3 regions of the Cobetia sp. MMG027 genome follow, and region 2 is predicted to be linked to each of the others. Evidence: predicted binding sites of a transcription regulator. Region 2 holds the regulator's gene; each other region holds the start of a gene.
The links. Region 2 encodes sigma-54, which starts transcription at its own class of promoters, with help from an activator protein. Its sites were predicted from a motif close to TGGCACNNNNNTTGCTNT; they were not measured.
Positions count from the first base shown of each region.

Region 1: urtA (urea ABC transporter substrate-binding protein) is a predicted target of sigma-54. The motif match lies at 1,649-1,666, and genes of this name have one in related genera.
Region 3: PJK54_RS12925 (dimethylamine monooxygenase subunit DmmA family protein) is a predicted target of sigma-54. The motif match lies at 9,049-9,066, and genes of this name have one in related genera.

Region 1 covers NZ_JAQJIO010000014.1:49,744-60,266, reverse strand. The annotation lists partial or broken gene PJK54_RS16960 (BapA/Bap/LapF family prefix-like domain-containing protein) at 1-322, opposite strand, end outside; gene PJK54_RS16955 (helix-turn-helix domain-containing protein) at 931-1,362, shown strand; gene urtA (urea ABC transporter substrate-binding protein) at 1,735-3,009, shown strand; gene urtB (urea ABC transporter permease subunit UrtB) at 3,144-4,796, shown strand; gene urtC (urea ABC transporter permease subunit UrtC) at 4,800-5,969, shown strand; gene urtD (urea ABC transporter ATP-binding protein UrtD) at 5,966-6,793, shown strand; gene urtE (urea ABC transporter ATP-binding subunit UrtE) at 6,886-7,638, shown strand; gene PJK54_RS16925 (urease accessory protein UreD) at 7,650-8,546, shown strand; gene ureA (urease subunit gamma) at 8,589-8,891, shown strand; gene PJK54_RS16915 (urease subunit beta) at 8,903-9,232, shown strand; gene ureC (urease subunit alpha) at 9,335-10,523, shown strand, end outside.
Region 2 covers NZ_JAQJIO010000005.1:119,815-130,337, reverse strand. The annotation lists gene PJK54_RS08045 (KpsF/GutQ family sugar-phosphate isomerase) at 1-960, shown strand, start outside; gene PJK54_RS08040 (KdsC family phosphatase) at 1,087-1,656, shown strand; gene lptC (LPS export ABC transporter periplasmic protein LptC) at 1,656-2,339, shown strand; gene lptA (lipopolysaccharide transport periplasmic protein LptA) at 2,438-3,016, shown strand; gene lptB (LPS export ABC transporter ATP-binding protein) at 3,019-3,759, shown strand; gene PJK54_RS08020 (RNA polymerase factor sigma-54) at 4,132-5,580, shown strand; gene hpf (ribosome hibernation-promoting factor, HPF/YfiA family) at 6,180-6,488, shown strand; gene PJK54_RS08010 (PTS sugar transporter subunit IIA) at 6,498-6,968, shown strand; gene rapZ (RNase adapter RapZ) at 7,065-7,979, shown strand; gene PJK54_RS08000 (HPr family phosphocarrier protein) at 7,966-8,235, shown strand; gene mgtE (magnesium transporter) at 8,400-9,755, shown strand; gene pmbA (metalloprotease PmbA) at 9,858-10,523, opposite strand, start outside.
Region 3 covers NZ_JAQJIO010000008.1:194,708-205,230, forward strand. The annotation lists gene PJK54_RS12895 (2Fe-2S iron-sulfur cluster-binding protein) at 1-2,847, shown strand, start outside; gene PJK54_RS12900 (hypothetical protein) at 2,849-3,550, shown strand; gene PJK54_RS12905 (IclR family transcriptional regulator) at 3,692-4,534, shown strand; gene amt (ammonium transporter) at 4,747-6,093, opposite strand; gene PJK54_RS12915 (heme-dependent oxidative N-demethylase family protein) at 6,254-7,309, opposite strand; gene PJK54_RS12920 (PDR/VanB family oxidoreductase) at 7,349-8,293, opposite strand; gene PJK54_RS12925 (dimethylamine monooxygenase subunit DmmA family protein) at 8,278-8,964, opposite strand; gene PJK54_RS12930 (FMN-binding glutamate synthase family protein) at 9,652-10,523, opposite strand, start outside.

The sequences.
Region 1 (10,523 bases), on a different contig from region 2:
GTATGGCTTCGTAGGGGATATTGCCGGGAGACGTGCCGGCCATGTCGATGCGGTAGATATCGCCAGCGAAGTCATCATCCTGAAGATACAGGTGGCTTTCTTCCTGTGGATCGATATAGAAGCCGTCCAGGGTAATGACTTCACCATTCTGCAGTGTCAGGACAAGGTCATCACCCGAGCGAGACAGACCTGCGATTTCGTCGGGTGATATATCCAATGACACATCGGATGCTTCGTTGAGTCTGACTTCACGCACTTGACGAAGAACAGTGTCCTGTAAGGACAGACCGCTGTGTCCTGCGACCTTGGCATTGACCGGCATAGATGATTCTCCCTTGCAGTTTTTCTTTTTGATTCCTTTGTTAGGGGGGATCTTAAATATTGATCTGCGTCAAATCTACTGAGGGTTATCGCAGTTATTGCACAAAGCTATAGGGTGAGGATCATTTGTTCAGGAGCGATTGTTTATCTATCGTTTAATGAGTAGTAGGTTTTATTTTTCTATTGCCTCGTGTTTGTAATGTTGAGAATCTCGTGTCGCAAAATGTCGCGATAATGTATATATTTTTTCATAATGTATCTTTTTGGTAACTGGTTTTGTCTTTTGTGTTTCCTTCATTCGATTTTTGATGAATTGGCTAGTGATCATTTTTGGCCAAAAGCATGAGATGCGTAGTACTTGAAGATTAATCTTGCTGCCCTACAGTTAAACGATAATAAAACGTTTTACAGATATTTACACCTTGTATAGCCTGTGGCTGGTGCCTGTTGGGTATTATCCATGTCCAACTGTTCCGTCGAGGTGGCGACACAGTGAAGAGGAAAGACAGAGGTTTATGGGTTAGTAGAATCCAAAAATAGATACTGTTCTGCCATATGGTGATAGGTGGTAAATGGCATGAGTCTTATGCTGAAAGGAGAATTTCATCAATGCTGAGTCAGTATGAAAGAACTTGTCTTGAGGCGTTCAGGAATACCCATAGAGGTAAGCAGAAGGCATTGAGAGCCACGGCACTTCTACTTGTGGATGAGGGCATCAGTGCCAAGGTGGTGGCAATTCGATTGGGGGTGACAAAAGAATCGATTGTCAATTGGATTGATAGGTGGAAAGTGACTCGGTGGACGATGTTGGAGGACAGGCCCAGACCTGGTCGTCCTCCAAAATTCTCTGCAGTAGATAGAGCTGCGATAAAGCATCTGCTTGAGAGATACTCAGGAGATCTCTGCAAGGTGCAGTTCTACTTCGAGGTTGAGCATGGTAAATCCATCAGCCTGGTGACATTGCGAAAATACCGAAAGGAAATCCATCAGCGCTTGCCACCTCCTTCAGAAACGTTTCAGGGTAGTCATCCTGAGGGATGAGTCCGAGAAGATCATGGTCTTCTCGGGCATGCTGCCACTGTCTGAGAAGCCTGTTACACCTCCTGTTCCCTCTAGTGACCTTCTTGCATAACCATTCTAGAGAATGGTCATTCACTCGCCTCGAGTGGCTTTGGTATTCCTTGTTGACTCTGCATTGTCGTGGATCGGCCTATTTTGGTGCGGTGTGCTTGGCGTGCCGCATGATTATGCACTGTACTGGTGCGCTCTTTGCGCGCCCGATTCCTGACACCCTGTTTCCCTCCATCAGTTCGCCCCTGCTTATGACTGGCACATCAATTGCACTACCTCAGTCGGGATAACAAGTACAACAAGATACGAGGGAATGTCGTGAACAAGAAAATTGCTGCCGCAATGCTGTCCGCCTGTGTCGGTTTCTCGCTGGCCAATGTCGCCCAGGCGGAAGAGGGACCGATCAAGGTCGGCATCCTGCATTCACTGTCCGGCACCATGGCGATCAGTGAATCGACACTGAAAGACACCATGTTGATGCTGATCGAGAAGCAGAACGAGAAGGGTGGGTTGCTTGGACGCAAGCTGGAGCCCGTCGTGGTCGATCCGGCCTCCAACTGGCCGCTGTTCGCCGAGAAGGCGCGTGAACTGCTGGCGCAGGACAAGGTTGACGTGATCTTCGGCAACTGGACGTCCGTCTCGCGCAAGTCGGTGCTGCCGGTGGTCGAGGAGCTCAACGGCCTGCTGTTCTATCCGGTGCAGTATGAGGGCGAGGAGTCCTCGGAGAATGTTTTCTATACCGGGGCGGCGCCCAATCAGCAGGCGATTCCGGCAGTGGATTATCTGATGAACGATGTGGGCGTGGAGCGCTGGGTGCTGGCAGGCACGGACTATGTCTATCCGCGTACCACCAACAAGATTCTGGCCGCCTACCTCAAGTCTCACGGTGTGGCCGACGAGGATGTGATGGTCAATTACACGCCCTTCGGTCATTCCAACTGGCAGTCCATCGTCTCGGACATCAAGTCCTTCGGCAGCGCGGGCAAGAAGACCGCCGTGGTGTCCACCATCAACGGCGATGCCAACGTGCCGTTCTATCGTGAGCTGGCCAACCAGGGCATCGATGCCGAGGACATTCCGGTGGTGGCCTTCTCGGTGGGCGAGCAGGAGCTCTCGGGCATCGATACCGCACCGTTGGTCGGGCATCTCGCGGCCTGGAACTACTTCATGAGCGTGGACAGCGACACCAACTACGACTTCATCGATGAGTGGATCGCCTACACCGGCAAGGAAGATGCGGTCACCAATGACCCGATGGAAGCCCACTACATCGGCTTCAACATGTGGATGGAAGCCGCTCGCAAGGCGGGCAGTGTCGAGGTCGATGCGGTCAAGGACGCCATCATCGGCGTATCCGTCCCCAACCTGACCGGCGGCTACGCCACCATGATGCCCAACCATCACATCACCAAACCGGTGCTGATCGGCGAGATCCAGGACAACGGCCAGTTCTCCGTCGTCTGGCAGACCCCCTCCACCGTGGCAGGCGATGCCTGGTCGGACTATCTGGAAGGTTCCAAGGACCTGATCAGTGACTGGCGCAAACCGATGGAGTGCGGCAACTACAACGTCGTGACCCATTCCTGTGGGGCTCAACAGAACGTCGCCACGCAATGAGGCGTAGCACGTTCTGAGAGTGAGGCGGCGCGCATGTGAACCTGCGTGCCGCCTCGCTGAGTGTCGGCTCCGAGGTCGCGACGCCCTCGGAGACTGATGACGCCTTCGCGCGTTCACCATGGATGGCCTTCTTGATGTCTATCTCCGTTGCAATGATGTTCCGCTGGTGCTGGCAGAGGATGCTGCTGATCTGTCTTCTGTCCTTCCCCCTGTTTGCCGCTGCCCAGTCCGAATCCGCGACTGGGCAGTCAGCGCGTCTGTCTGACAGCGCTGCCCAGACCTTGCTGACCCGACTTGCCGAGGCGCGCAATCCCGCCAAGCCCACCGTGATCGATGAGATCGCCGTGAGCGGCGATGAGCGCGCGCGTGGCTGGCTGGAAGCCTTCTCCTCAAGCAAGCTGGCTCGCCTCAAGAGCGGCGAGCGTTTCCTGATCATCGACAACAATCGCGGCCGCGAATGGGCCGTTTCCGACGCCCTGTCCGGCGACTCCGCCGGCAAGGTCTCGCGACGTGAACTCGAGACACTGCGCAGCAACAACTCGCTGCGCGGTCACATCGATGGCGTGCTGTCGATGATCGACCTGTCGTCCCCGGAGGCCGAGGTCCGGCTCACGGCGGCGCGCGGCCTGCGCGGCAGTGTCGATGAGACCATGGCCGAGCGGCTGCCGAGCCTGATCGAGCAGGAAGCCGATGCTGATATCCGCGCCACCCTGGCGGAGGCGCTCGCCATCCAGCAGCTGGAAGCCGATGGCGACCCTGCGGCGCTGGAGACGCTGTCCGGCAGCCTGAATGCCGCCGCGATCGCCGCCATCAATGGTGCCGCGGCCAGTGATGACCCGCAGCTGGCCAAGGCCGCCCGGGTAGCACTGGCCGGTATCGAGCAGAAGCTCAAGCTCAACAGCGGGCTCGAGACGCTCTACTTCGGCCTCTCGCTGGGCTCGGTACTGGTGCTGGCTGCCATCGGGCTTGCCATCACCTTCGGTGTCATGGGCGTGATCAACATGGCGCATGGCGAACTGATCATGCTGGGCGCCTACACCACCTGGGGCATGCAGCAGCTGCTGCCCGGGCAGCCGGGACTGGCACTGCTGCTTTCCATTCCCGCAGGCTTTCTGGTCGCGGCGGCGGTGGGCGTCATCATCGAGCGCAGCGTCATCCAGCACCTCAAGGGGCGTCCGCTGGAGACCTTGCTGGCCACCTTCGGCATCAGCCTGATCCTGCAGCAGCTGGTGCGTACCACCATCTCACCCCTGAATCGCATCGTGGTCACGCCGGAGTGGATGAGCGGCTCGCTGATGATCAATGAGGCGCTGTCATTGACGCTCAATCGCCTCTACATCATCGGCTTCGCGCTGTTCGTGTTCGCCGGGCTAATGCTGATCATGCGCCGCACCCGTCTCGGGCTCGAGGTGCGGGCGGTGACCCAAAACCGTGCCATGGCGCGCTCGATGGGCATCAAGGCGACGCGTGTCGACATCATGACCTTCGCACTCGGCTCCGGCGTTGCCGGCCTTGCCGGTGTCGCGCTCTCGCAGATCACCAACGTCGGGCCGAACCTGGGCCAGAACTACATTATCGACTCCTTCATGGTGGTGGTGTTCGGCGGGGTCGGCAATCTGTGGGGCACGCTGGTGGCCGGCATGTCGCTGGGACTGCTCAATCAGTTCCTCGAGCCCTGGGCGGGTGCGGTCCTCGCCAAGATCGTGGTGCTGGTGTTCATCATCCTGTTCATTCAAAAGCGCCCGCGGGGACTCTTCCCGCAGAAGGGCCGCGCCGCGGAGGGTTGATCCATGCCTGATTCACGTTCCTGGCTGGCGCGCCCCTTCACGGAGCGCTCCACCCAGATATTCCTGGCAGTCCTGACACTGTCGGTACTCGCGGTCACGCTGCTGCATGTGCTGCTGCCCGAGAGTAATCCGCTGCATGTCAGCACCTTCACCGTCACCTTGCTGGGCAAGTACCTGTGCTATGCGCTGCTGGCGGTGGCGGTGGATCTCGTCTGGGGCTACCTGGGCATCCTCAGCCTGGGCCACGGCGCCTTCTTCGCGCTGGGCGGTTACGCCATGGGCATGTACCTGATGCGCCAGGTGGGCGACCGCGGCGTGTATGGCAATCCGGAACTGCCGGACTTCATGGTCTTCCTCAACTGGCAGGAGCTGCCGTGGTTCTGGCAGGGCTTTGACATGCCGGCCTTCGCCTTCCTGATGGTGCTGCTGGCACCGGGGCTGCTGGCGCTGGTGTTCGGCTTCCTGGCTTTCCGCTCCCGCGTCACCGGTGTCTATCTCTCCATCATTACCCAGGCGCTGACCTTCGCCTTGATGCTGGCGTTCTTCCGCAACGAGATGGGCTTTGGCGGCAACAACGGCCTGACTGACTTCAAGGACATGCTGGGCTTCGATCTGCGCACGGATGCCATGCGCGTCGCGCTGTTCATCGCCAGTGGTGTGGCGCTGGGACTCGGTTATCTGCTGTGTCGCGGCATCGTCGGCTCCAAGCTCGGGCGCGTGAGCATCGCCTGTCGCGACGCCGAGGCACGCACGCGCTTTCTGGGCTATCGCGTCGAACGTGTCCAGCTGTTCATCTTCGTGGTCTCAGCGATGCTGGCCGGAGTGGCGGGAGCGCTGTATGTGCCGCAGGTCGGCATCATCAATCCCGGCGAGTTCTCGCCGCTGTTCTCCATCGAGGTGGTGGTGTGGGTGGCGCTCGGCGGCCGCGCGACGCTCTACGGCGCCGTGCTGGGCGCGCTGATCGTCAATTACGCCAAGACGGTGTTCACCGGCATCATGCCGGACGCCTGGCTGTTCGCTCTCGGCGGTCTGTTCGTGCTGGTCACCGTGCTGTTGCCCAAGGGCATCGCCGGCCTGTTCGCCCAGCGTGGCTGGGGTAGGCGCTCGTCGTCCAGGGCGAAGATTGATCCGACGAACGCGACTCGTCCCACCGAGCAGGAGGCCACTGCATGAGCCTGTTGAAAGAGATGGCCACGCGGGATCGCGTGTTCGACTTCCTGACCCCACGCGTCTCGCCGGTGGATGTGACCCACGGGCCGATCCTCTATCTGGAGGATGTCAGTGTCAGCTTCGATGGCTTCAAGGCGATCAACGACCTCAATCTGACCATCGACGATGGCGAGCTGCGCTGCATCATCGGCCCCAACGGCGCGGGCAAGACCACGATGATGGACATCATCACCGGCAAGACGCGCCCCGACAGTGGCTCGGTGTGGTTCGGCAGCCGACACGATCTGCTGCACATGAGTGAGCCCGAGATCGCCACCCTGGGCATCGGTCGCAAGTTCCAGAAGCCCACCGTCTTCGAGGCGCTCAGCGTGTTCGAGAATCTCGAACTCGCGATGGCCACCGACAAGCGCATCTTCCCGACCCTGACCGCGCGCATGACCGGCGAGACTCGGGATCGGATCGAGGAAGTGCTGCAGACGATTCATCTCAAGGATTGGCATGCGCGCGAGGCGGGCATCCTGTCCCACGGCCAGAAGCAGTGGCTGGAGATCGGCATGCTGTTGATGCAGAAACCGCGTCTGCTGCTGGTCGATGAGCCGGTGGCCGGCATGACCGAGCAGGAGATGGAACGCACCGCGGAGCTGCTGACCAGCCTGGCGGGACGCCAGTCGGTGGTGGTGGTCGAGCATGACATGGGCTTCGTGCGCTCCATCGCGCGCAAGGTCACGGTGCTGCATCAGGGCTCGGTACTGGCGGAAGGCAGCATGGATGAGGTATCGAGCGACCCCAAGGTCGTCGAGGTCTACCTGGGAGAGAGTGACGGATGACGCAAGCGCAGATGACCGATACCCCGATGTCCCCCGCATCGCCGACCCGTGACGCGGAGACGAATGATGCGGCGACGAATGACGTGGCGCCGCTGCTGAGCATCGAGTCGCTCAATCAGTTCTACGGCGAGAGTCATACGCTGTGGGATCTCACGCTGGAGATTCCCGCCGGCCAATGCACCTGCGTGATGGGCCGCAACGGTGTCGGCAAGACCACCTTGATGAAATGCATCATGGGCGAGGAGAGTGTCCGTGACGGCAAGCTCCTGTACCGCGCCGAGGGCGAGGGCGGTAGTGGTGAGAACATCAGTGGCGATGCCAGTGGCCACGAGCCCCTTGATCTGACACGCCGCAAGCTCGAGGAGCGTGCCCGCCTGGGCGTCGGCTATGTCCCCCAGGGGCGTCAGATCTTCCCGATGATGACGGTGGAAGAGAACCTGCGCACCGGGCTGGCCGTACGTCGTGATGGACTGCGCCAGATTCCCGAGCGCATCTATGAGTTGTTTCCCGTGCTCAAGGAGATGCGTCACCGGCGCGGGGGCGACCTGTCCGGCGGCCAGCAGCAACAGCTCGCCATCGGCCGCGCGCTGGTGATCGAGCCGCGGCTGCTGATCCTCGATGAGCCCGGCGAAGGCATCCAGCCCAATATCGTCGCCCAGATAGGCGAGGTCATTCGGCGCCTGATCAAGGAAGACGGCCTGACGGTGCTGCTGGTCGAGCAGAAGCTGCCCTTCGCGCGCAAGTACGCCGATCGCTTCGTGATCATGGATCGCGGCCGGCGGGTGGCCGAAGGCGAGATCGCGGCGCTGTCCGATGAACTGATCAAGCAGCACCTGACCGTATGACCATCCAGCGCATGATTTCCGCAGACGGCGCGACGGATGTCGCGTCCGGCCATCGCTTCGATGATCAGCGTCAGTGGCAGGCCTCGCTGGCGCTGCGCTTCGAGACCGACACCCGCGATGGCGCAGGCCCCATCACGCGTCTGACGCGTCGTCGCCACCACGGCCCGCTGCGCGTGCAGCGCCCCTTCTACCCTGAGGGCCGCCACGGCTGCTGCCATGTCTATCTGCTGCACCCTCCCGGCGGGCTGGTCAGTGGTGATGCGCTGCATATCACGGCAGAGGTCGAGCAGGGCGCGCAGGTGCTGTTGACCACGCCGGCGGCGGCCAAGCTCTACAAGGCGGATCGCAATGGCGTGGCCTGGGGCCAGCATACGCACCTCAAGGTCGCCGACGGCGCCACCCTGGAATGGCTGCCTCAGGAAACGCTGGCCTTCAATGGCTCGCGCGGCGAGCAGACCACCACTCTCGAGCTTGAGGGCAATGCTCGCTGTCTGGGCTGGGAAGTGCTGGCACTCGGCCGGCCCGTCGGTGAGCTGCCCTTCGTCAGCGGCCATCTGGAACAACGCTTCCGCCTGACGCGTGACGGCAAGCCAGTGTGGATCGAGCGCCAGTCGCTGGACCCGCTGCATCCGCGCTTCACGGGGCGCTGGGGACAGGGCGGCTGCAGTGTCCAGGCCACGCTGTGGGCGGTCGGGCTTGCAGATGAGGCGGCGGCCATCGAGGCCCTGCGCGAGGCGATGCCTGCCTCTCCGCGATGGGCGGTGACACGCCGCGAGGGCGTGCTGCTGCTGCGCTATCTCGGCCATGAACGCAACGAGGCCTGGGCACTGTGCCAGCAGGCATGGCAGATCCTGCGCCCGATGATGACGGGGCTTGAGGCACAGGTGCCGCGTATCTGGCTGACCTGACCTCGAGAGCCCCCACGCAATGACAACCACAAGAGCCACGACATGGAACTGACGCCAAGAGACAAGGACAAGCTGTTGCTGTTTACCGCAGCGCTGCTGGCCGAGCGCCGCAAGGCCAAGGGCCTCAAGCTCAACTATCCGGAATCCATCGCGTTGATCAGCGCCGAGATTCTGGAAGGCGCACGCGAAGGATTGAGTGTGGCTGAGCTGATGGGGCGCGGGGCAGAGGTGCTGACCCGTGATGACGTGATGGAAGGCATCGCCGAGATGATTCCCGAGGTGCAGGTCGAGGCGACCTTCCCGGATGGCACCAAGCTGGTGACCGTTCACAACCCCATCGTGTGAGGTGAGCAATGATGATTCCCGGTGAATATCAGGTGGCGGACGGCGAGATCTCTCTCTGCGAGGACCGCCTGCGCACCACGCTCTCGGTCGGCAATCGCGGCGACCGACCGATCCAGATCGGCTCGCACTATCACTTTGCCGAGGCCAATCCGGCGTTGGTGTTCGATCGCGAGGCCGCCCTCGGACAGCGCCTGGACATCGCCGCCGGAACGGCGATTCGCTTCGAGCCCGGGCAGACGCGTGACGTCACGCTGATTCCCTTCGCCGGCAGTCGCCACATCTATGGCTTCCGTGGCGAGGTGATGGGACAGCTCAAGGATGACGGCAGTGTCGAGCGCTGAGCGAGTGACAACCTTTCCGTCAAGGCGTCAGGCAATGGCGCCGACAGGCATTTACCTTGGAGCTCATTCAGAGACTGCGGCTCAGGGATCAAGAGGCAACCCATGAAGATAACGCGACAGGCCTATGCCGACATGTACGGCCCGACCACCGGTGACCGCGTACGTCTGGGCGACACGGCACTGTGGATCGAGGTGGAAAAGGACTTCACCCACTATGGCGAAGAGGTGAAGTTCGGCGGTGGCAAGGTGATTCGCGATGGCATGGGCCAGAGCCAGCGCGCTGATGAGAGCGTGATGGATACCGTGATCACCAATGCGCTGATTCTGGACTGGTGGGGCATCGTCAAGGCGGATGTCGGTCTCAAGGCCGGGCGCATCGCGGCCATCGGCAAGGCCGGCAATCCCGACACCCAGCCTGACGTGGATATCGTGATCGGCCCGGGCACCGAGATCATCGCCGGCGAGGGCAAGATCCTGACTGCCGGCGGTGTCGACCCGCATATCCACTTCATCTGCCCCCAGCAGGTGGAAGAGGCGCTGATGAGCGGCATCACCACCATGCTCGGCGGTGGGACGGGGCCGGCCACCGGCACCAATGCCACCACCTGTACGCCGGGGCCCTGGCATATCGGCAAGATGCTGCAGGCGGTGGACAGCCTGCCGATGAACATCGGCTTTCTCGGCAAGGGCAATGCCTCGTTGCCCGAGGGGCTGGAGCAGCAGATAGAGGCCGGCGTGATCGGCCTCAAGCTGCATGAGGACTGGGGCACATCGCCGGCCTCCATCGACAACTGTCTGACAGTCGCCGATGCCTACGACGTGCAGGTGGCGATCCATACCGACACCCTGAATGAATCAGGCTTCGTCGAGGATACGCTGGCGGCCTTCAAGGACCGTTGCATCCACACCTTCCACACCGAAGGCGCCGGGGGCGGCCATGCGCCGGACATCATCACCGCGTGTTCGCGGCCCAACGTGCTGCCGTCCTCCACCAACCCGACGCGTCCCTACACCGTAAACACGGTGGATGAGCATCTCGACATGCTGATGGTCTGCCACCACCTGGACCCGAGCATCCCCGAGGATGTGGCCTTCGCCGATTCGCGCATTCGCCGCGAGACCATCGCCGCCGAGGACATCCTGCATGATCTGGGTGTCATCTCGATGATGTCCTCGGATTCCCAGGCGATGGGCCGTGTGGGCGAGGTGATCTGCCGCACCTGGCAGACCGCGCACAAGATGCGCGAGCAGCGCGGCCTGCTGGCGGAGGATGCCGAGCGTGGCACCGACA
Region 2 (10,523 bases):
GATTTCCGCGCCAGCGCCCGACGCACCTTCGCGATCGAGGGCGCCGCCATCGCGGCACTGGAGCACCAACTGGATGCAGAGTTCGATCATGCCTGCCAGCTGATGATGGCGACCAAGGGCCGGGTGATCGTCACCGGCATGGGGAAATCCGGCCATATCGCCAGCAAGATCGCGGCGACTCTGGCCAGCACCGGCACGCCGGCGTTCTTCGTGCATCCCGGCGAAGCCAGCCATGGGGATCTCGGCATGATCACCTCGTCGGACACGGTGCTGGCACTGTCCAATTCCGGTGAAACCGCCGAAGTCACCGCCCTGCTGCCACTGCTCAAGCGCATGGGGACGCCGCTGGTCTCGATGACCGGCAAGCCCGGCTCGACGCTCGCGCGTGATGCAGACGCACACCTGGACACCAGCGTCGCCCAGGAGGCCTGTCCGCTGAACCTGGCACCGACGGCCTCCACGACCGCCGCACTAGTGATGGGGGATGCGCTGGCCGTGGCACTGCTGGAAGCCCGCGGCTTCACCGCCGAGGAGTTCGCACTCTCTCATCCCGGTGGCAGTCTGGGGCGGCGACTGCTGCTGCGCGTCCAGGACGTCATGCATCAAGGCGATGCCCTGCCACGCGTGGCGCTGGGCAGCCCGCTGCGCGATGCGCTGCTCGAGATCACCCGCCAGGGCATGGGTTTCACCTGCGTGATCGACGAGGACGAGCATCTGGTCGGCGTCTATACCGATGGGGATCTGCGCCGCACCCTGGACCAGCACGGCGATCTGCGTGCGCTCAAGGTCGATGACGTCATGACGCGCGGTGGCAAGACCATCCGCTCAAGCATGCTGGCCGCCGAGGCGGTGCGCATCATGGAAGAAAACCGCATCAGCGTTCTGGTAGTCTGTGACGAGGATGAGCACCCGATCGGCGCCATCCACATGCACGGCCTGCTGGCCAGCGGCGTGATCTGAACTCCCCCGCGGGATTGCTGTCTCTGCACGACAGTCCCGTGAGTCTGGCGAGGGCAGCACGCAACCGTTGGCGGTCGTCGCCTACAGGAATGCGTCACGCATGCACGGAATGCGAGGAGAAAGACCATGAATGACATCACTTCCCTGGCGGAGGACTATCCCCAGGACATCATCGACCGCTCACGTCGCGTGCGCCTGCTAGCGCTGGATGTGGACGGCGTGCTGACGGACAACCGGCTGCACTACGATGCCAATGGCGTGGAAACCAAGAGCTTCCACGTCCAGGATGGCCACGGCCTCAAGCTGATCCTGCGCAGCGGTATCCGGGTCGCCTTGATCACGGGTCGCAGCTCGCCGATGGTGGAACGTCGCGCCAAGGAGCTGGGTATCCAGGACGTCATTCAGGGCCGCGAGGACAAGCTGGTCGCGCTGACCAACCTGTGTCGCGAGCACGATATCGCGCTGGATGACGTGGCCTACTGCGGAGATGACCTGCCGGATCGCGAAGCCATCCGTCGCGTCGGTCTGGGGGTCAGCGTTCCCAACGCCATGCCCTATGTGATGAGTGAAGCCAACTGGGTGACCACTCGTCAGGGCGGTGATGGTGCCGTGCGCGAGATCTGTGATCTGCTGCTCAAGGCACAGGGCCACTGGGCCTCGGTGCTGGATACCTATCTGCAGGAGTCGCGCGCCTGATGCCACGTCTTCCCCGTCCCTCTCCGCGCCTGTGGCTGATGCTGCTGCTCCTGCTGGTCGGCGGCGTCATGGCCCTGATCGAGCAGCGCAACAGTCTGGAATCGACAGTGGATGTCGACGCCAGCAGTGATGAGCCGGATTACTATCTCGACGGGGCTGACATGACGCGCTTCGATGCGCGGGGAGTGTCGATCCAGTCGATGACCTCCCCGCACATCGAACACACGCCAGGCGATGACGTGACACGTGCGCAGGCACCGAAGATCCGGACCAACGACAGCGAAGACCGTCGCTGGTACGCCACGGGTGACAGTGGCGTGTTGAGCGCCGGCGGCGACACCTTCACCCTCGAGGGCAATGCCAGACTACGCCAGCCTTCGGATGCCTGGACACTGGACACCGACGTGCTGCATTACAGTCGTGAGCAGAACCGTGCCTGGAGTGACGTGCCGGTGGTGATCACCCAGAATGGTCAACGCGTCGAGAGTGACCGCTTCAGCGCTGACCTCTCTCAGGATTCCGCCCAGCTGGAAGGCCGCGTCCGCAGTACCCTGCAACCCGGCAAGGGCAAGAGCGATGCCGCCCGGGAAGCCGAGACTCTCGACACCGGCAATGACACCACCCGTGACGATGATGGCCGCGTCTCCAGCACCTTCGATGCCGCGCCGGCCAAGGATCAGTGAGCGCACCCCTGCATGCGCCGAATCCTCTCTCTCCGATTTCCGCTTCACGATGGCCTGAGTGATCGTGAAGCCTTACCAGTTCTGCCAAGGAGCACTCCATGACTTCAACGACTCTCACGCCCTTGACGGTCTGGCGCCAGACACTCAGACCCGGTGTCATGGCCCTTGGCCTGGCACTTGGCATGACGACGCTTTCCCCGACCGCACTGGCGCTGGACAGCGATGCCAACCAGCCGATCAACATTGCCGCCGACTCACTGTCACTGGATGACAAGGCCGGCACGGCCACCTATACCGGTCGCGTGGAAATGCGCCAGGGCAGCATGAAGCTGGATGCCGCGCGCGTTGACATCAGTCGCGCCGACAGCGGCGAGATCTCCCTGGTCAAGGCCACCGGCCAGCGCGCCTACATGGAGCAGAAACCCGATACCGACGAGCGACTGGTCAAGGGCTGGGCGAATACCATTCGCTACCACGCGCTGGAGCGCCGGGTGGAACTGGTCGGCGATGCCCGTCTGGAGAAAGGCGACGACACCTTCGAAGGCGGCTACGTGGAATACTTCCTGGACAAGCGCCAGGTCAATGCCAGCAATGGCACCGATGCCTCATCCTCCGAGGGGTCACGCGTCCACATGACCCTGACGCCACGTGGCGCCAATGCCAGCAAGGACCAATGAGCATGACTGCTGCCAGCCCACGTACCCTCAGCGCTCGTCATCTGGCCAAGGCCTACAAGGGTCGCAAGGTCGTCAAGGACATCTCGCTGGAAATCCGCCAGGGTGACATCGTAGGCCTGCTGGGCCCCAACGGGGCCGGCAAGACGACCTCGTTCTACATGATCGTCGGCCTCGTGCGCTCGGATGCCGGTAGCGTGACCATCGATGACCACGACCTGTCCGGCGCCGCCATGCATCAGCGGGCTCGCGCCGGCATCGGCTATCTGCCCCAGGAAGCCTCGATCTTCCGCAAGCTCTCGGTATCCGACAACATCATGGCGATCCTCGAGACGCGCAAGGACCTGGATCGCAACGGACGCAAGGCACGCCTGGAGGAGCTGCTCAACGAGTTCAGCATCACGCATATTCGTGACAGTGCCGGCATGAGCCTTTCCGGCGGGGAGCGCCGCCGCGTGGAGATCGCTCGCGCACTGGCCACCGAGCCGGACTTCGTGCTGCTCGATGAGCCGTTTGCCGGCGTGGACCCCATCTCGGTGGGCGAGATCAAGAGCATCGTGCGCCAGCTGCGTGACCGCGGCATCGGGGTGCTGATCACCGATCACAACGTGCGCGAGACACTCGACATCTGCGATACCGCCTACATCGTGGGCGATGGCCAGATCATCGCGCATGGCGACGCCGACACCATCCTCGCCAACCAGCAGGTGCGTGATGTCTACCTGGGTCATGAGTTCAAGCTCTAGCCCGAGAGTGCCGTCAGCCTGGTGAGAGCCGTCAGCCTGGTGAGAGCCGTCAGCCTGGTGAGAGCCGTCAGCCTGACGAGAGCCGTCCGACCTCTTCTGCTCTCACCAGCACCCACCAGCACCCGCCACTTCCTGCTTCATTGTCGGGGCCTCGTTCCCCGCCCCCTCACGCAAGCGCCTCGACATGCGCTTGCGTGATCTCCCCGTGAACCCTCCTGCTCTGCCACACCTCACTCGAATGCATGACGTCCATACCACCTTGGTGGCAACATGGCATGCAAGTTGCTTGAATATTCTCGACTGCCCCTTGTCAGTGCCCCGACCCACGGTATAGCGTAGATGCACGTTCCTTTGCCGTGAATGACAGACCCCATGAAACCCACCTTGCAGCTTCGACTCGGCACTTCCCTGACCATGACCCCGCAACTTCAGCAAGCGATCCAGCTGCTGCAGTTGTCGACGCTGGACCTGCGTCAGGAGATACAGCAGGCGCTCGAGTCAAACCCCATGCTGGAGCTTGACGAGGAATACGAGTCGCTGGATGTCGCGGAGACACAGGACAAGAGCGAGATCTCCACCTCCGAGACCAACAGCGAGATTCCTGAAGAATACCCTCTCGACAGTGACTGGTCGGACCTCTACCAGGACCACGCAGGCAGCCTGACCAGTTCCGGCAGCGGAAGCTCGAGCGAGGACGGGCCGGACTTCGATCGCAACACCAGTGTCGAAAGCCTGCAGGACCATCTGCGCTGGCAGCTGGCGATGACGGACCTCGATGCGCGTGAACGCCAGATGGCGGAGAGTCTGATCGATGCGGTGGATGGGGCCGGCTACCTGAGCATGAGCCTGGACGAACTGGTCGATGGCCTGCGAGGTCAGGGACTGCCCGGCCTCAAGGCGTCGGAACTCGAGCAGGTCCTGCTGCGCCTTCAGCAGTTCGATCCCACCGGTGTGTTCGCTCGAGACCTGCGCGAATGCCTGCTGCTTCAGCTGGCCCTGCTGCCGGACGATCTGCCGCTGCTGGCCCAGGCCCGCCGTCTGGTGCGGCAATTCCTCGAGGCACTGGGCAATGACGATCGCAAGCTGCTCAAGCGTCGCCTGAGCCTGGATGATGATGAGCTGGATCACGTCATTCGTCTGGTACGGGCGCTCGACCCGCGCCCGGCGTCCGCCTGGGGCGAGCCTGCCAGTGATTACGTCATCCCGGACCTGCTGGTCCGTCATACGCGTCACGGCTGGCAGGTCGAGCTCAACCCGGAAGCGCTGCCCAAGCTGCGTATCCAGCCGGAATATGCCGCCCTCATCAAGCGGGCCGACAAGTCCGCGGACAACACCTTCCTCAAGGACAATCTTCAGGAAGCCCGCTGGCTGATGAAGAGCCTGTCCTCACGCAATGACACCCTGCTCAAGGTGGGCCGCGAGATCATGGCGCGCCAGATCGACTTCCTCGAGCAGGGGGAAGAAGGCATGAAGCCGCTGATCCTCGCCAACATCGCGGAAGTGGTCGAGATGCACGAATCCACCATCTCGCGGGTGACCACCCAGAAATATATCCACACCCCGAGAGGCGTGTTCGAACTCAAGTTCTTCTTCTCGAGTCAGGTGGGTGGCAGCGGCAACGGTGACGCGCACTCCAGCACCGCGATCCGTGCGCGCATTCGCAAGCTGATCTCGGAAGAACCGGCGCGCAAGCCATTGTCCGACTCACGCCTGGTGGATCTGCTGGCCAGTGATGGCATCGAGGTAGCGCGCCGGACGGTCGCCAAGTATCGCGAGGCCATGGGCATCCCCTCCTCCAGCGAGCGCAAGCGCTTGGCGTGAGTCTCGACAACGGATACCCGCAAGCCAGCGGGCTCCACACGTCGGAGCGCTGAAGCTCGCCCCCTTGCACCTGCCATCCTGACATCATCTGCCAATCGGTCGTCTGAATACCGGTTGGCAATGCCTGTCCTTGCGACTGCGTGAGTGACTTCACGCCCCCAATTGCCTATTTTTCCAGCCACTTTTCTCCAGAGTGCTTTCTTTTTCCCTCACATCCCACGGACAGATAGCCAGGGGTCGCCACCGACTCCTGCCACACGAACGTCGACGTAAATGCTGACATTGGCCACAAACGGCCGGTTTCTCGAGCCCCATTCCGTCCGTGATGCGAGGCGATGCTCATGAAGAACCTGCTGATATCCCTCGCTGGGTTGAAGACAAGCCTTGCCCCACGATGCAGCGCAGCGTTGATCTTTGTTCAAAGCTTGGGCATTGTCGGGGTAGACGCTCGGTACACCGGCACCGCCGCTCTCGCCAGCAGATGATCGCCACGAGACCATGGCCGGAGTCAGAAAGTGGCCGCGCGTTCAATCAGGGTTTGCTCGCAGTCAAAAAGGGTTACAATTCAAAGGCAACCCGCTGGATAAAGGAGCGTGTCCATGCAAGTGAATATCACCGGGCATCATGTGGAACTCACCGATCCTCTCCGCGATTATGTCAACGAGAAGCTCGCTCGCCTCGAACGGCATTACGACAACATCACCAATGTTCAGGTGACACTGTCGATCGAGAAGGAACGCCAACAGGCTGCCTGCACCCTGCACGCCGCTGGCGCCGACCTCCATGCCCTGGCAGAAGACCCCAACATGTACGCTGCCATCGACGCGCTCGCCGACAAGCTGGACCGCCAGCTGGTCAAACACAAGGAAAAGTCCCAGGCTCGCTCTCAGGGCACCGGGACCCGTTGACCTTCTGCCATGACACTTGATCAGATCCTTCCCCCCGAGCGCACGCTCTACGGCGTCCCCGGGGGGAGCAAGAAGCGGGTGCTGGAATTCTTCAGCACCTTCATTGCTCAGAACATTCCCAGCCTGGACAGCCAGGAAGTCTTCTCGCGCCTGATCGGGCGCGAGAGACTGGGTTCGACGGGCATCGGCCACGGCGTGGCCGTGCCACATGCACGCAGTCCACACTGCAAGACCCCCATCGCGGCGTTCATGAAGCTCGGTGACCCCATCGACTTTGACGCCATCGATGGCGAACCCATCGATCTGCTGTTCGTGCTGCTGGTCCCCGAGGAGGCAGATGACACCCATCTCACTCTGCTCGGCCAGGTGGCGGAACTGCTCAACTCGCCCACCAACCGGGCAGCATTGCGCCAGGCAGACAGTCAGCGAGCATTGTTCGAAGCCCTGACCTCGGCCATCGCCGAATTGCCGGCGCGCTGAACCTGCAAGCCCGGACTCGCTCCGGGCTTGTCGCTGACTGGCCTCAGGCACCCTCCGCTTTCACCTCATGCTGACCTCGCCCTGGGAGAGCACTCCATGAAGATCGTGATCATCAGTGGTCGCTCCGGTTCCGGCAAATCGATTGCCCTCCAGGCGCTGGAAGACATTGGCTACTATGCCATCGACAATCTGCCCGGCATGCTGCTGGCACCATTGGTCGAGCAGCTGGAAAAGGACAGCCCCACCCGCCGGCGCATCGCGGTCTCCATTGACGCGCGCAACCTCCCCGATGCCCTGAGTCGCTTCCCTGAACTGCTCGACAGCGTTCGTCAGAGCGGCATGGATGTGCAGGTCGTCTACCTGACCACGGACTCCCGTGTCCTGCTCGAACGCTATTCCGCGACCCGCCGCCGTCATCCGCTGACCCGCGACAATGACCGCACGCTGGCCGAGGCCATCGAGATCGAGCAGCAGACACTGGCCCCGATTCGTCAGAAGGCGGACCTGGTCATCGACTCGACCAACCTCAGCGTGCATGACCTGCGCTCGCGCATCACCGAACAGGTCGCGCAGCACAGCTCTCGTCATCTGACACTCACCTTCGAGTCCTTCGGCTTCAAGCATGGCGTGCCGACCGATGCCGACATGGTGTTCGATGCCCGCTGCCTGCCCAACCCCTACTGGGACATCAATCTGCGCAGCGATACCGGTCGTGATGACAGCGTGGCGGAATTCCTGCAGCGCTACCCGGACGTCAAGGCGATGCAGGATGACATCGCCGGCTGGCTGGAACGCTGGCTGCCCGCCTATCAGGCCAGCAATCGCAGTTACCTGACCGTTTCGGTGGGCTGTACCGGCGGCCAGCATCGCAGCGTCTATCTCTGCGAGCAGCTGGCCGAACATTTCGCCAAGCAGCTTCCTGAGGTGCGTCTACGCCACCGGGAACTGGGGATCCATACGGCCCTGGCGATCAGCGATACCCGTCAGGAGTCACACGATGCCCAGTCGTGAACTGGTTCTGACCAACAAGCGCGGGCTGCATGCTCGCGCTGCCACCAAGCTGGTCAACTGCTGTGCGCCCTTCGAGGCCACGGTCATGGTCAGTCACGGTGAGCGACGCGCCAACGCGGCCAACGTCATGGCGCTGCTGATGCTGGCAGCCCCGTGTGGCACGGCGCTGATCATCGATGTCGAGGGCGAACAGGCAGATGAGGCCCTGTCTGCGATCGAGTCCCTGTTCGAGGCGCGCTTCGAAGAGGAAGAATGACGCCGCCGCACGCCGTCTGACATCCCCCGCCCGCCGGCTTTCTGCCACTTTTTCCGCGATGATTGCCCTACCGATAAAAAACAGTGTTTTCTTTTGTCGACGCGCCCCCCTGCGCCAATGGTAGAATCAACGCTGTCCTTCATGTCGACAGGGGAAGCCGACAGATGAGCAAGACGTCACGCAAACTCAAGCCAAGACTTGATCGCCTGTCACAGGCACTGGAAAGTGGCGAGCTGGATCAGGCAAGGCGCATGCTGAATCGCGGCCTGGCACCGGTGGACGTGGCCCACTTGCTGGAATCCTCCCCCCCCAAGGAGCGCAACCTGCTCTGGGAGCTGGTCGACGCCGAACTTCAGGGCGATGTGCTCCAATACCTTGGCGAGGATATCCAGAGCGACTTCCTCAAGGACATGGATGCCGAGGACGTCCTGGCCGCCACCGAGAATCTGGAACCGGATGATGTCGCCGACATCCTCCAGCGGCTTCCGAATGCCGTGATTCTCGAAGTCCTCGACTCCATGGAGGCGCAGGAACGCCAGCGGGTCGAGACGGTGCTGTCCTACCCCGAGGACACTGCCGGCGGCTTGATGAACACGGACACCATCACCATCCGTCCGGACATCACCTTGGATGTCGTGTTGCGTTACATCCGCCGTCACGAGCGACTTCCCGATTCCACCGACACCCTGCTGGTCGTCTCGCGCCGCGATGAATTCATCGGCGCCCTGCCCATCAACCGCCTGCTGGTCTCTGACCCCGGTGTCACGGTGCGCGAGGTGATGGATACCGACAGCGTGGTGATTCCGGCATTGATGCCGGAGAGCGAGGTCGCCTCGCTGTTCGAGAAGCATGACCTGATCTCGGCGCCTGTCGTCGGCGGTGATGGCAATCTGCTCGGGCGCATCACCATCGATGACGTGGTCGACGTCATCCGCGGCGATGCCGAGCACCAGGTCATGTCGATGGCGGGGATGGACGAGGATGAAGATACCTTCTCCCCGGTGATGCGCACCTCCTGGCGTCGCGCCATCTGGCTTGGCATCAACCTGCTGACCGCCTTCATGGCGTCCGCCGTGATCGGGATGTTCGAGGGCACCATCCAGAAGATCACCGCGCTGGCGGTACTGATGCCCATCGTCGCCAGCATGGGCGGCATTGCCGGCTCACAGGCACTGACGGTACTGATTCGCGGCATCGCACTGGGACACGTCAAGAGTGGCAACGTGCGCTGGCTTCTCAAGCGCGAAATCATCGTCGCGGGGCTCAATGGCCTGCTGTGGGCGGTGGTGGTCGCCGGGATCGCCATCGTCTGGTTCGGTGATGTCCAGCTGGGGGCCATCATCGGTGCCGCCATCATGATCAATCTGTTGATCGCGGCCGTGACCGGGACATTGCTGCCGATACTGCTCAAGAAGCTCAATATCGACCCGGCCCTCTCCGGCAGCGTGATCCTGACCACCGTGACCGACGTGATCGGCTTCATGGCCTTCCTGGGCCTGGCGACCTGGCTCTACCTGTAATCACGCCAGGAGAGTCACGCATCATCCGGCAGCCTGCAGAAACGAAGACGGCCGCTCCCCCAGGAGCGGCCGTCTGTCTTTTCACGAAGGATGATCTCTAGCTCAATCTTCCAGCGCGTCTTCCTCACCTTCCGACATGCCCGCGACGGTCATGCCACCGATCAGCCAGCTGCCAGAGTGGATGCTGCCCCGGGTATCGACATCATCACCGACCGCCAGCAGATTGGCGGCCATGTCACGCAGATTGCCGGCGATCGTGAACTCCTCGACCGCGTGCTGGATCTCGCCATTCTCGACCCAGAAGCCCGAAGCGCCACGCGAGTAGTCACCGGTCACGCCGTTGACGCCCTGCCCCATCAACTCGGTCACCAGCACGCCGGTGCCCATCTGCTTGAGCATCTCGTCACGTGAGGTCAGCGGCGCGGTGATGCGCACGTTGCGCGCACCGCCCGCGTTGCCGGTGGTCTGCATGCCCAGACGACGAGCACTGTAGGCGCTCAGCATGTAACTCTGCACCTTGCCGTCGGCAAAGTAGACATTGTCACGCGTGGCGACACCGTCGTTGTCGAAGGCGGCACTCGACATGCCACCCACCTCACGCGGCTTCTCGCCGAGGGTGAACCAGTCAGGGAACAGCGGCTGACCCAGGCTGTCGCACAGGAAGCTGGACTCACGATACAGCGAACCACCCGCGATGGCGGACAGATAGTGCCCTACCAGGCCTGCCGACATCTGCGGGTCGAACATGACCGGCATACGCCCCGTCGC
Region 3 (10,523 bases), on a different contig from region 2:
CTTCTGTCGCGCTCCTTCAAGTATCACCGCCCGCGTGGCGCCCTGACCTTCGCCGGCCAGGATGCCAACACCCTGGTGCAGTTGCCGGATGAGCCCAACGTGCTGGGCGATGAGCGCCAGATCAGCCCGGGGCTTGAAGTCACCGCCCAGAACGTCTCTGGCAGCCTGGACAACGACCGCGACATGCGCTTGGGCAAGTTCTCGAAATTCATGCCGGTGGGCTTCTATTACCGCGCCTTCTACAAGCCCAAGGGCGCCTGGAAGTACTGGGAGCCGCTGATTCGTCGCAAGGCCGGGCTCGGGACCCTGAATCTGGACGTGCGTGGCGACTATCACGACAAGGCCTATCTGTTCCACGACGTGATGGTGGTAGGCGCCGGCCCGGCGGGCATGACGGCGGCGCTTGGGGCTGCCGAGGGTGGCGCGAGCGTGCTGCTGGTCGAACAGGGCCGTCTGCTCGGCGGCGCCTTGACCTATGCGCGCTTCGACGCCGAAGGCATTGAGGCCAACCAGACACTGCAGACGCTGAGCGCGGCCGTCACGGCGCATCCGCGCATCGACGTGATGACCGAAGCGACCTGCAATGCCTGGTTCACGGACAACTACCTGCCGGTGATCCGCGGCAAGCGCCTCTACAAGGTGCGCGCCAAGGAATGCATTCTCGCCAGCGGCGCCTTCGATCAGCCGGTGGTATTTCGCAACAACGACCTGCCGGGCATCATGCTCGCCAGTGCCGCCCAGCGCCTGATGCAGCACTATGGCGTGTTGCCGGGCAATCAAGGCGTGGTGATCACCGGCAGCGATGATGGCTATCTGGCCGCGCTGGACCTGATGGAGCACGGCGTCAACATCGTCGCGCTGCTCGACATGCGCGCCCAGCCCGATGAGGCAAGCCTTGCCGATGCGGTGCGCCACTGCGGCATCGCCCTGAAGCTCGAGCACGCCATCTATGATGCGCAGGCGGAGAAGTCGCTGCATCACGTCACGGGCGTCGAGGTACGCAAGATCATCGCGCGCGGCGAACTGGCCACCGAGGGAGAGGTGATCCCCTGTGATCTGGTCTGCATGACGGCGGGCTACATGCCGGTCTACCAGCTGGCCTGTCAGGCGGGCGCCAAGCTCTCCTATCTAGATGACGATGCGCGTTTCAGCCTCAGCGGCCTGCCGAAACATTTGCACATGGCAGGCTCCGCCAATGGCCTCTATCACCTCAAGGACGTGATCGCCGATGGTCAGCGTGCCGCGAGCGCCGCCCTGAACGGGCTTGCCGCGGCAGGCAAGGTCGTGGATGCCACGCTTGAGGCGAATGAGCCGGCGGCCGTCACGCCGTCAGGCCCCTTCCGTCAGCATGGCTGGCCGCTGTTCGCGCACCCCAAGGGCAAGGAGTTCGTCGATCTGGACGAAGACCTGCAGATTCGCGACATCCTCAATGCCACCCGCCATGGCTATCGCGACATCCAGCTGGTCAAGCGCTTCTCGACACTGGGCATGGGTCCGTCCCAGGGCCGTCACTCGGCACTGCCGGCCGCGCGTCTGGTCGCGGAGGCCACACAGCGCAGCGTCAGCGAGACCGGCGTGACCACCGCGCGCCCGCCCTTCGTGGCCGAACCGCTGCCGCTGCTGGCCGGTCGCAGCTTCGACCCCTACCGCCAGACACCGATGCATCAGCGCCATCTAGCTCTCGGTGCCAGCATGATGCCGGCCGGCCACTGGGCGCGCCCGGCCTTCTATGGCCGCCCCGAGCAGCGCAATGACGCCATGCAGACCGAGGCGCTGGCCGTGCACAACGGCGTGGGCCTGATCGATGTCTCGACCCTCGGTGGCATCGAGCTGCGCGGGCCGGATGCCGCCGAGCTGCTCAACCGCCTCTACACCTTCGCCTTCCTCAAGCAGCCGGTGGGTCGCACGCGCTACGCCACCATGGCCAACGAGCAAGGCGTGATCATCGACGATGGCGTCTCGTGCCGCCTCGGTGAGGAACACTTCTATGTCACCGCCACCACCAGCGGCGTGGACCGGGTCTACCAGCAGATGCTGAAGTGGAATGCCCAGTGGCGACTCGATGTCGATATCACCAACGTCACCGCCGCTTACTGCGCCGTCAATCTGGCCGGGCCCAAGGCCCGCGAGGTGCTGAGCAAGGTGTGCCGCGACATCGACCTGAGCCCCCAGGCCTTCCCCTATCTGGAGCTGCGCACCGGCCATCTCGAGACCGAATTGCTGGGCACGCAGGGCAGGATTCCCGCCCGCCTGCTGCGGGTCGGCTTCGTCGGTGAACTGGGCTACGAGATCCACGTGCCGAGCCGTTTCGGCGAAGCGCTGTGGGACCTGCTGATGCTGGCAGGCGAGCAGGCCGACATCCGCCCCTTCGGTGTCGAGGCCCAGCGTCTGCTGCGTCTCGAAAAAGGTCACATCATCATCGGGCAGGATACCGATGGCATGAGCCATCCCGGCGAGATCGGCCTTGAGTGGGCAGTCAGCCACAAGAAGCCCTTCTGTGTCGGCCGTCGTGCGATCGAGATTCTTGCCGCCCAGCCCCAGACCCGCAAGCTGGTCGGCTTCATGCTGCCCAAGGACAGCCCGCAACCGCTGGAAGGTCAGCTGGTGCTCAGCGGCGGGAAGCAGAGCGCCGACGCCGCCAAGCCCGGTGGCGACATCACCGGCAACGTGACCTCGTGTGAATACAGCGCGACGCTGGGTGCCATCATCGGCCTGGCCTACGCTGGAATCGACAGCAGTACGCCCGGCAGCAAGATCACCATCCGCACCCAGGGCGACGTACTGGTCCAGGCCGAGGTCGTGGCACTGCCCTTCTTTGATCCCAAGTCTGCCCGCCAGGAGCTGTGAAATGACGACATCAATGACGGACCATCTGGATGGCGCCACGGCGTTGGCGCGCTGTGCACTGCCGGTAAGCCTCACTGGCGCGTCGACAACCGACGCATCAAGTGATTCGGTGACGGCAACCGTTCTCAGCCACTGCGCACTCGCCGACATGAGCGCCCTGGGACGCGCAGGCGTTCGCGGCCGCGAGGCCGCCGACTGGCTGGGCGCGCTGGGCTTCACGGTACCGGATACGCCCAATACGGCAAGGCTCCAGACGGATGGCAGCTGGCTGGTCAGGCTGTCAGTGGGCGAGTTTCTGCAACTGACGCCGGCCATCACTCCCGATGCGGGCGTGGCCGACCTGCCGCTCATCGCGCAGGCGGATGACGCACTGGCCCGGGGCAGGCGCGTGCATTCCCTCCCACGGCGGGATTCCCACGCCTGGTTCAGCCTGAGTGGCAGCAGCGTACCGTCGCTGATGGCCAAGCTGTGCGGGGTGGACCTGCGCAGTGAGACCTTCCCGCCCGGGAGCGTCGCCCAGACGTCAGTGGCACGCACCAACGCGATCATCGTCAACGTGGGAAGCCATCAGTGCCCCTGCTTCCACCTGCTGTTCGACATCGCCTCCAGCCACTATCAGTGGGGCGTCATGCTCGATGCCATGCACGAATACTCGGGGCAGACCGTGACAGCCGCTGCCCTGCTGGCCCATCATCACGGCTAGCGATTGCGACGCAACCTTGGCATCCGCTCGCGCATGCCTCTCACGTTGTCACCCGCTCCCCGTCGTCGTCTGAGTTCCAGGCAGCGACGGGGAGACTGCGTTTCACCTACGGCTCGCCATACGCAGCAAAAGGAACCAGGTATGCCCGATTCCCACGCCTCGCTCCCTTCCGGGCAGGAGGTCGTGACCGATGACCCATCGCTCTCGACCGCGCCTGCTCGCGAGAATGATTACACCGTGCCGGCGCTGTTTCGCGGGCTGAGAATCCTCGAGATGTTCAGCAGCAGGCGCAAGGTGCTGACCACCAATGACTTCGCCGAGGAACTGGGCACCACCAATTCGGCCATCTATCGTATCGTCATCACCCTCACCGACATGGGCTATCTCAAGAAGATCGCTCGCAACACCTATGAACTGGGGCCACAGGTCATCTCGCTGGGCTTCAGCTATCTGGCCAGTCGTGACCTGGTCGAGGTAGTGGCACCCCACCTGGACACCCTGCGCGACCAGACCACCATGTCATGTCACCTGAGCGTGCGTGAGGGCACGGATGCCATCTATCTCTACCGCGCCTTCGCCGCACAGCGCATGTCGGTCAACATCCCCATCGGCTCCCGTCTGCCGTGTCATGTCAGCGCCATGGGGCGCATCCTGCTCACGGTGCTGGGCGAGGATGAACTGCAGCAGCTCTATCGTCAGATCCGTCTGGATGACTACCCACCGCCGGCGCCCCAGAACCTGCCGGCCTTGAAGGATGCCATCGAGGAGGCTCGCCGCCAGGGATGGGTGGAAAGTCGTTCCGACTACGCCACCGCCATCGCCACGGGGCTTTATGACCATACCGGTCATCTGGTGGGCGCCATCAATATCTCGGGCCCCGATGCGATGATGGCCGACGAGCGCCGGCGCCTGCTGTTGCGCGGCGCGTTGATGGACTGCGCCCGCCATATCAATCATGAGCTGGGTGGCCTGCACCGCCGCTGACAGGCAGTTTCCGTCTGGTCGCTGCTTGTTCTCCCGGGACGTCCATCATCCCTCTTGTTTCCCCCTCCTTTCCCTATCCCTTGCCCACCCTTTCCCCTTACGCTGCCCCTGGAACACGAGAAGGCCCGCCAATTGGCGGGCCTTCTCGTATCACATGCTGGCGGGGCTCATCACATCAAACTCTGAGACTCCAGCACTTGGGGGGGGCAGGCTCAACGCGCCGCCCCCTTGAGCACCGCAGCCGGGACTGCAGCGCTCGCCTTGCCGGCATGCCCGGACGCAGTGCCTTCTCCCTGTGACGGGGAGGACATGTTGACGAACTCCGGGTAGGCCCCCATGCCACATTCGTGCATGTCCATGCCTTCCAGTTCCTCTTCCTCGCTGACACGCAGACCACCACAGACCTTCTTGATCACCAGCAGCGCCACCAAGCTTGCGCCGAACATCCAGGCGAAGATGATCAGCGTGCCCAGGATCTGGGTACCGAACGCGGCGTCCGGATTGGAGAACAGCACTGCCATGATGCCCCACAGGCCGGCGGAGCCGTGTACGGAGATGGCACCGACCGGGTCATCGATCTTGAGACGGTCCAGTCCCACCACCGACAGCACCACGATGATGCCGCCTACCGCACCGACCAGCACCGCAAGGACGGCAGACGGCAGCAACGGCTCGGCGGTGATCGAGACCAGACCGGCCAGGGCACCGTTCATCACCATCGTCATGTCGGTCTTGCCGAACATGGCACGTGACAGCAGCGCCGCGGCCACCATCCCTGCCGAGGCCGCGGCATTGGTGTTGACGAAGATACGCGCCACGCTGTTGGCATCATCGAGACTGGCGATCTTGAGCATCGAGCCGCCATTGAAGCCGAACCAGCCCATCCACAGGATGAACATGCCCAGCATGGCGATCGGCAGATTGGCGCCCGGAATGGCACGTACCTTGCCGTCCACGCCGTAGCGCCCCTTGCGCGGACCGACCAGCAGCACCGCCGCCAATGCCGCCGCCGCGCCCGCCATGTGCACGACCACCGAGCCTGCGAAGTCCTGATAGCCCATCGCATCCAGGAAACCGCCACCCCACTTCCAGTAGCCTTCCACCGGATAGATGACCGCGACCATCACCACCGCGAAGATCAGAAACGGCCACAGGCGCATGCGTTCCGCCACGGCCCCCGAGACGATGGACATGGTCGCGGCGGCAAACACCGCCTGGAAGATGAAGTCCGCCATGGTGGAGTAATAGGCCGCCCCTTCGCCAACACTGATGTCGCTGAGGGTATTGTCAGCGCCGAGCATGAACGACAGCCCCGGAATCACGCTGCTGATGGCGTTGTCACCGGGATACATCACATTGTAGCCCACCACTAGGAACACCAGACAGGCGATGCCGTAGAGCAGCGCATTCTTGGTCAGGATCTCGACGGTATTCTTGGAGCGCACCAGCCCGGATTCCAGCATCGCGAAGCCGCAGGCCATGAACATGACCAGCGCGGTACACATCAGGAAGTAGAACGTATCCAGCGCGTAGCTGAGTTGCAGCACATCGATATTCACCAGCGTTTCCCCTTTGTTGTTATCCGCAAGCGCTGTGGTCAGTGGCTTGCGATCCATTCCCTATCACGCCCTCGGCGCCGAGAGCGGTTGGCCGAGAGCTCTTTATCAAGATCTCTTTATCAGGAGCTGTCTGCCAGAAGCAGCTTGCCGAGAGCGTGGCCTAGACCGCTGCCTGCGCTGTCGCTTCGGCCTTGGCCGCAACGCTTGCCTCGCGGGCTTCCAGCCACTCGAGCACGCTGGGCAGATAGCGCGTCAGTCCCTTGTAGTCGATCAGCTCCGGCGGCAGCGTATGCAGCACCTTCAGCAGACGCGTCTGCCAGACCGGGTTGGTACACAGGTCCTCGAGGCTGATCAGATAGGTGCGGATACCGAAGAACAGCGCATGACTGCGCGGCATGCGCACCAGCGTCTGCAGCTCGACGCGTAGATGCACATCACGACCGGCGTTTTCGGCGGTGATGGTGGTGCGATCACTGCCCCACTCGGCATAGGTCTCCGGGGAGCTGTCCATGCGCGGATGGATGGTCATGGTCCAGTTGAGGCGTCGCACCGGCCCGCCGACCTGGATGGCGCACAGGTATTTGAGCGCGCGATCGAACACGCCCATCTCATGCGCCAGCGGCACCGGACCATGCCACTGCTTGAAGCTCATGCCGGCATCGAAGGCCAGTGACCAGTCCGCCGGACAGGTGATCATGCCGGCGTCCATGAAGAGGTCACCGTCGCGCTGGTCGAGCAGCGCGATATCGCCCTGCATCTGACGGCCGATATAGTCCAGTGGCGGCAGTGGCAGGCTGGTGTCATCACCCATGCAAAAGGCCTGCTCCAGCCCCAGCAGATGGTTGCGCCACACGCAGTCATCGCCGTCGCGCTCGAAACTGAAGGCCTGCGGATAGTCCCGGGCGTAGTGCGTCATCACGAATTCGAGAAAGTCCCAGGCTGCCGGCTGCATGTGTGGCATCACCAGGCAGCGTCTGGGGTCCTTGGCCAGCACCCGCTCACGCTCGGCGATCTCGCTCAGGTAGTGCTCATCGATATCCAGCATGTGCTCGGTGATGGAGCCCGGCTTGCCCGGCAAGACATGCGGCTCGATATTGACCGAGTAACGGTACTCATCTTCCGGGAACGGGAAGGGAAAACGCTGGATGGCGTAGTCAGAATTCTTGAAGGTGAACTGACCATGGAACGCCTGGTCATCTCGCGGGGAAAATTGCATGTTCCTGCTCCTTGGGGGTCCATCTCGCGAAAGACGGTTTCAGAGATCCAGCACCAGCCGCTGGCTGCGTGCCCGGGAAACGCAGGGCATCACGCAGCGCTGACTGGCCCGCTCCTGTTCATCGAGGAAGGCGTCACGGTGTTCCGCCTCTCCCTCCAGCATCTCGACCCGACACTGTCCGCAGACCCCGCCGCGACACAGGCTCGTCACCTCGATACCGCTGCGCTCCAGTGCTTCCAGCAGGGATTCCTGGGCACCGACCGCCACTTCCACGCCGCTGCCACGCGCCACGGCCATGAAGGGAGTCCCCGGCTCCGGGGCGGCAAAGACCTCGTGATGGATGCGCGCGAGACTCCAGTGCAGCTCGCACGCCGCGTCCTTCACGGCATCGATCATGGCCTGCGGGCCACAGAGATAGACGTGCGTGCCGGCGGGCTGACGCGCCAGCAAGGCCTTCAGATTCGGACGCTCGAGACGGTGCTGGGTGATGTTGCCACTCGCCAGATAGGGCGCGGCCTCCGGGAAGCGGGCGACGTCGAGGTCCTGGCTGCGCAGGTGCAGCTCCCAGCTGGCGCCACGACTCTCCAGCTCCGGCAGGTAAGAGAGAAACGGCGTGATGCCGATGCCGCCTGCCAGCATCAGGTGATGGCGCGCCTGCCAGTGCGGCAGAAAGAGGTTGGCCGGCGGGCTGAGTTCCAGCTCGTCCCCGACCTTGACGCGGGAATGGATGGCTTCGGAGCCCCCACGCGAGACCGGCTGACGACGCACCGCGATGCAGTACTGCGAGGGATCATCCGGCGGGCTGATCAATGAATAGGCGTTGCGACACACCCGCCCTTCTCCTGGAATGCCCAGCACCACATGACTGCCCGGCGAGAACGGCGTGAAGGGTGAGGCCTCATCGGCAGGCACCAGAGTGAGACGGCGCACGCTGCTGCTGAGCTGATCGACCGCGGCGACCCGCGCCTTCATGAAGCGAGACATGGTGCCACCTCCTCCTGTGGGGGAATCTCTCCCGGCGCTTCCGCATCGATTCGCACGCCCATGTAGGCGCCGAGACGCTTGGAAAAATGATCACGCACTTCCAGCATCAGGCCGCAGCCATCACAGGCTGACGGCGAGTGAATGACGTGCTCACTGACCTGCTGGCAGTGCACGCAGAACACATGCCGCCCCAGGGCAGCCACCGGCAGCATCACCATGTCATCCAGCAACAGTCCCTGCTGCTGAGCCAGATTGGCGACCTGCCACACGAAATGCTCACTGCCGATGATGACCAGACACCCCGCGACACCGATCTCGCTGATGGCGCCGACCAGTGCGTCGCAGGCCTTCGGGCGGTCATCGACGTCGTACCAGCGATGCAGGCGGGCGCTGTCGGCGGGCCCCGTGGGCAACGCCTCTGTTGCCGGAGCGGATTGCACGGCGCCTCCCACCTCGCGGCTACCGAGCTGCCCCAGCAGCGTACTGATCAGCTGACAATGCATCTGCAGTTGCTGACGGGCGTTGCCCGCCGCCTCTCCAGTGCCTGGCAGGCTCTCGGGAGACTGGCATGCCACCAGATACCGTTGGGCATCGGGCAGCGCCTCGATGCGTGGATAGTGTTGCCGACTTCGAATCCCGGCAGTGACAGAGGATGATTGCGGGCTTTTCATGACACGACCCTGCTCTGAGAAATTGTCCTTGTTGTAATGCCGCCGTCTTGACGATGACGTGCATCCGACTACCACTCAATTTCTTGAGCATATTTCGTGCCATTGATGGCAAAATCATTACCCCGCATGCCCGGCAAAATCGTCTGAAAACCCCATTTCACATATGAACAATCAATAGAGGTATTCACGCACCAAAACAGAACACAAAGCTCATGAATATCGGCTTGCATTCACCATTATTGCCCTGACCCAACCTCACCTCATAAGCCAATCGCTACGCCTGACATATTTCTCATTTAATGTCTTCAAGATGCTGAAAGAATGGAAAAACTTTATCTTGGGAGAATCACGATCTCACAATCGACACGACACTACGCGCTTCTCCACCGTCAGCATTCTGATGCACTTTCGCTTGCATGATATTGGCCTTTTTCCTTGATTGTACTCACCACCAAAGAAAGCGCCTCACCGAAGGGTGAGGCGCTTTGATAACTCAATATCGTCAGGTCATATTTTTCTACATCAACCGGAGCAGAGTTCTTGTCATTGCGACATTTTGCCTGGACAACATTGCGGCGATCTTGCTGACAAAAGGCTTCGCAGCTTTGCCATGACAATCATGCGCAATGGCAGCCATGCACGATCGCTCTCATGCGCAATGGCACACGCACGATAGAGATCGTGCCATCAGTAACCGCCCTGGCCCGGCACCCAGTTGGTGCCCGCCAACGGCACCCGGGCCATGGCCGCGGCTTCCACATTCAGGGCGACCAGATCTTCCGGCTCCAGATGATGCAGGTGTGACTTGCCACAGGCACGTGCCAGGGTCTGGGCTTCCAGCGTCAGCACGCGCAGGTAGTTGGCCAGACGCTTGCCGGCCGCGACCGGGTCCAGTCGCTGGCTCAGCTCCGGGTCCTGGGTGGAGATACCGGCCGGACACTTGCCATCCTGGAAATCGTCATAGAAACCGGCGGCGGACCCCAGCTTCTGATACTCCTCGGCGTAACGCGGATGGTTGTCGCCCAGCGCGATCAAGGCGGCGGTACCGATGGCCACGGCGTCGGCACCCAGCGCGATCGCCTTGGCGACATCGGCGCCGTTGCGAATCCCGCCGGAGACGATCAGCTGCACTTCACGATGCAGGCCCATTTCCTGCAGTGCCTGAGTGGCCTGGGGGATGGCGGCCATGGTCGGAATGCCGACATGCTCGATGAAGACATCCTGGGTGGCGGCGGTGCCGCCCTGCATGCCATCCAGCACGATGACATCCGCGCCCGCCTTCACCGCCAGCTTGACGTCGTAGTAGGTGCGGGTCGCGCCGATCTTGACGTAGATCGGCACCTGCCAGTCGGTGATCTCGCGCAGCTCGGCAATCTTGATCGCCAGGTCATCCGGGCCGGTCCAATCCGGGTGGCGACAGGCGCTGCGCTGGTCGATGCCCTGTGGCAGCGTACGCATGCCCGCGACCCGCTCGGAAATCTTCTGCCCCAGCAGCATGCCGCCACCGCCGGGCTTGGCGCCCTGCCCGAGCACGACTTCAATCGCATCGGCCTTGCGCA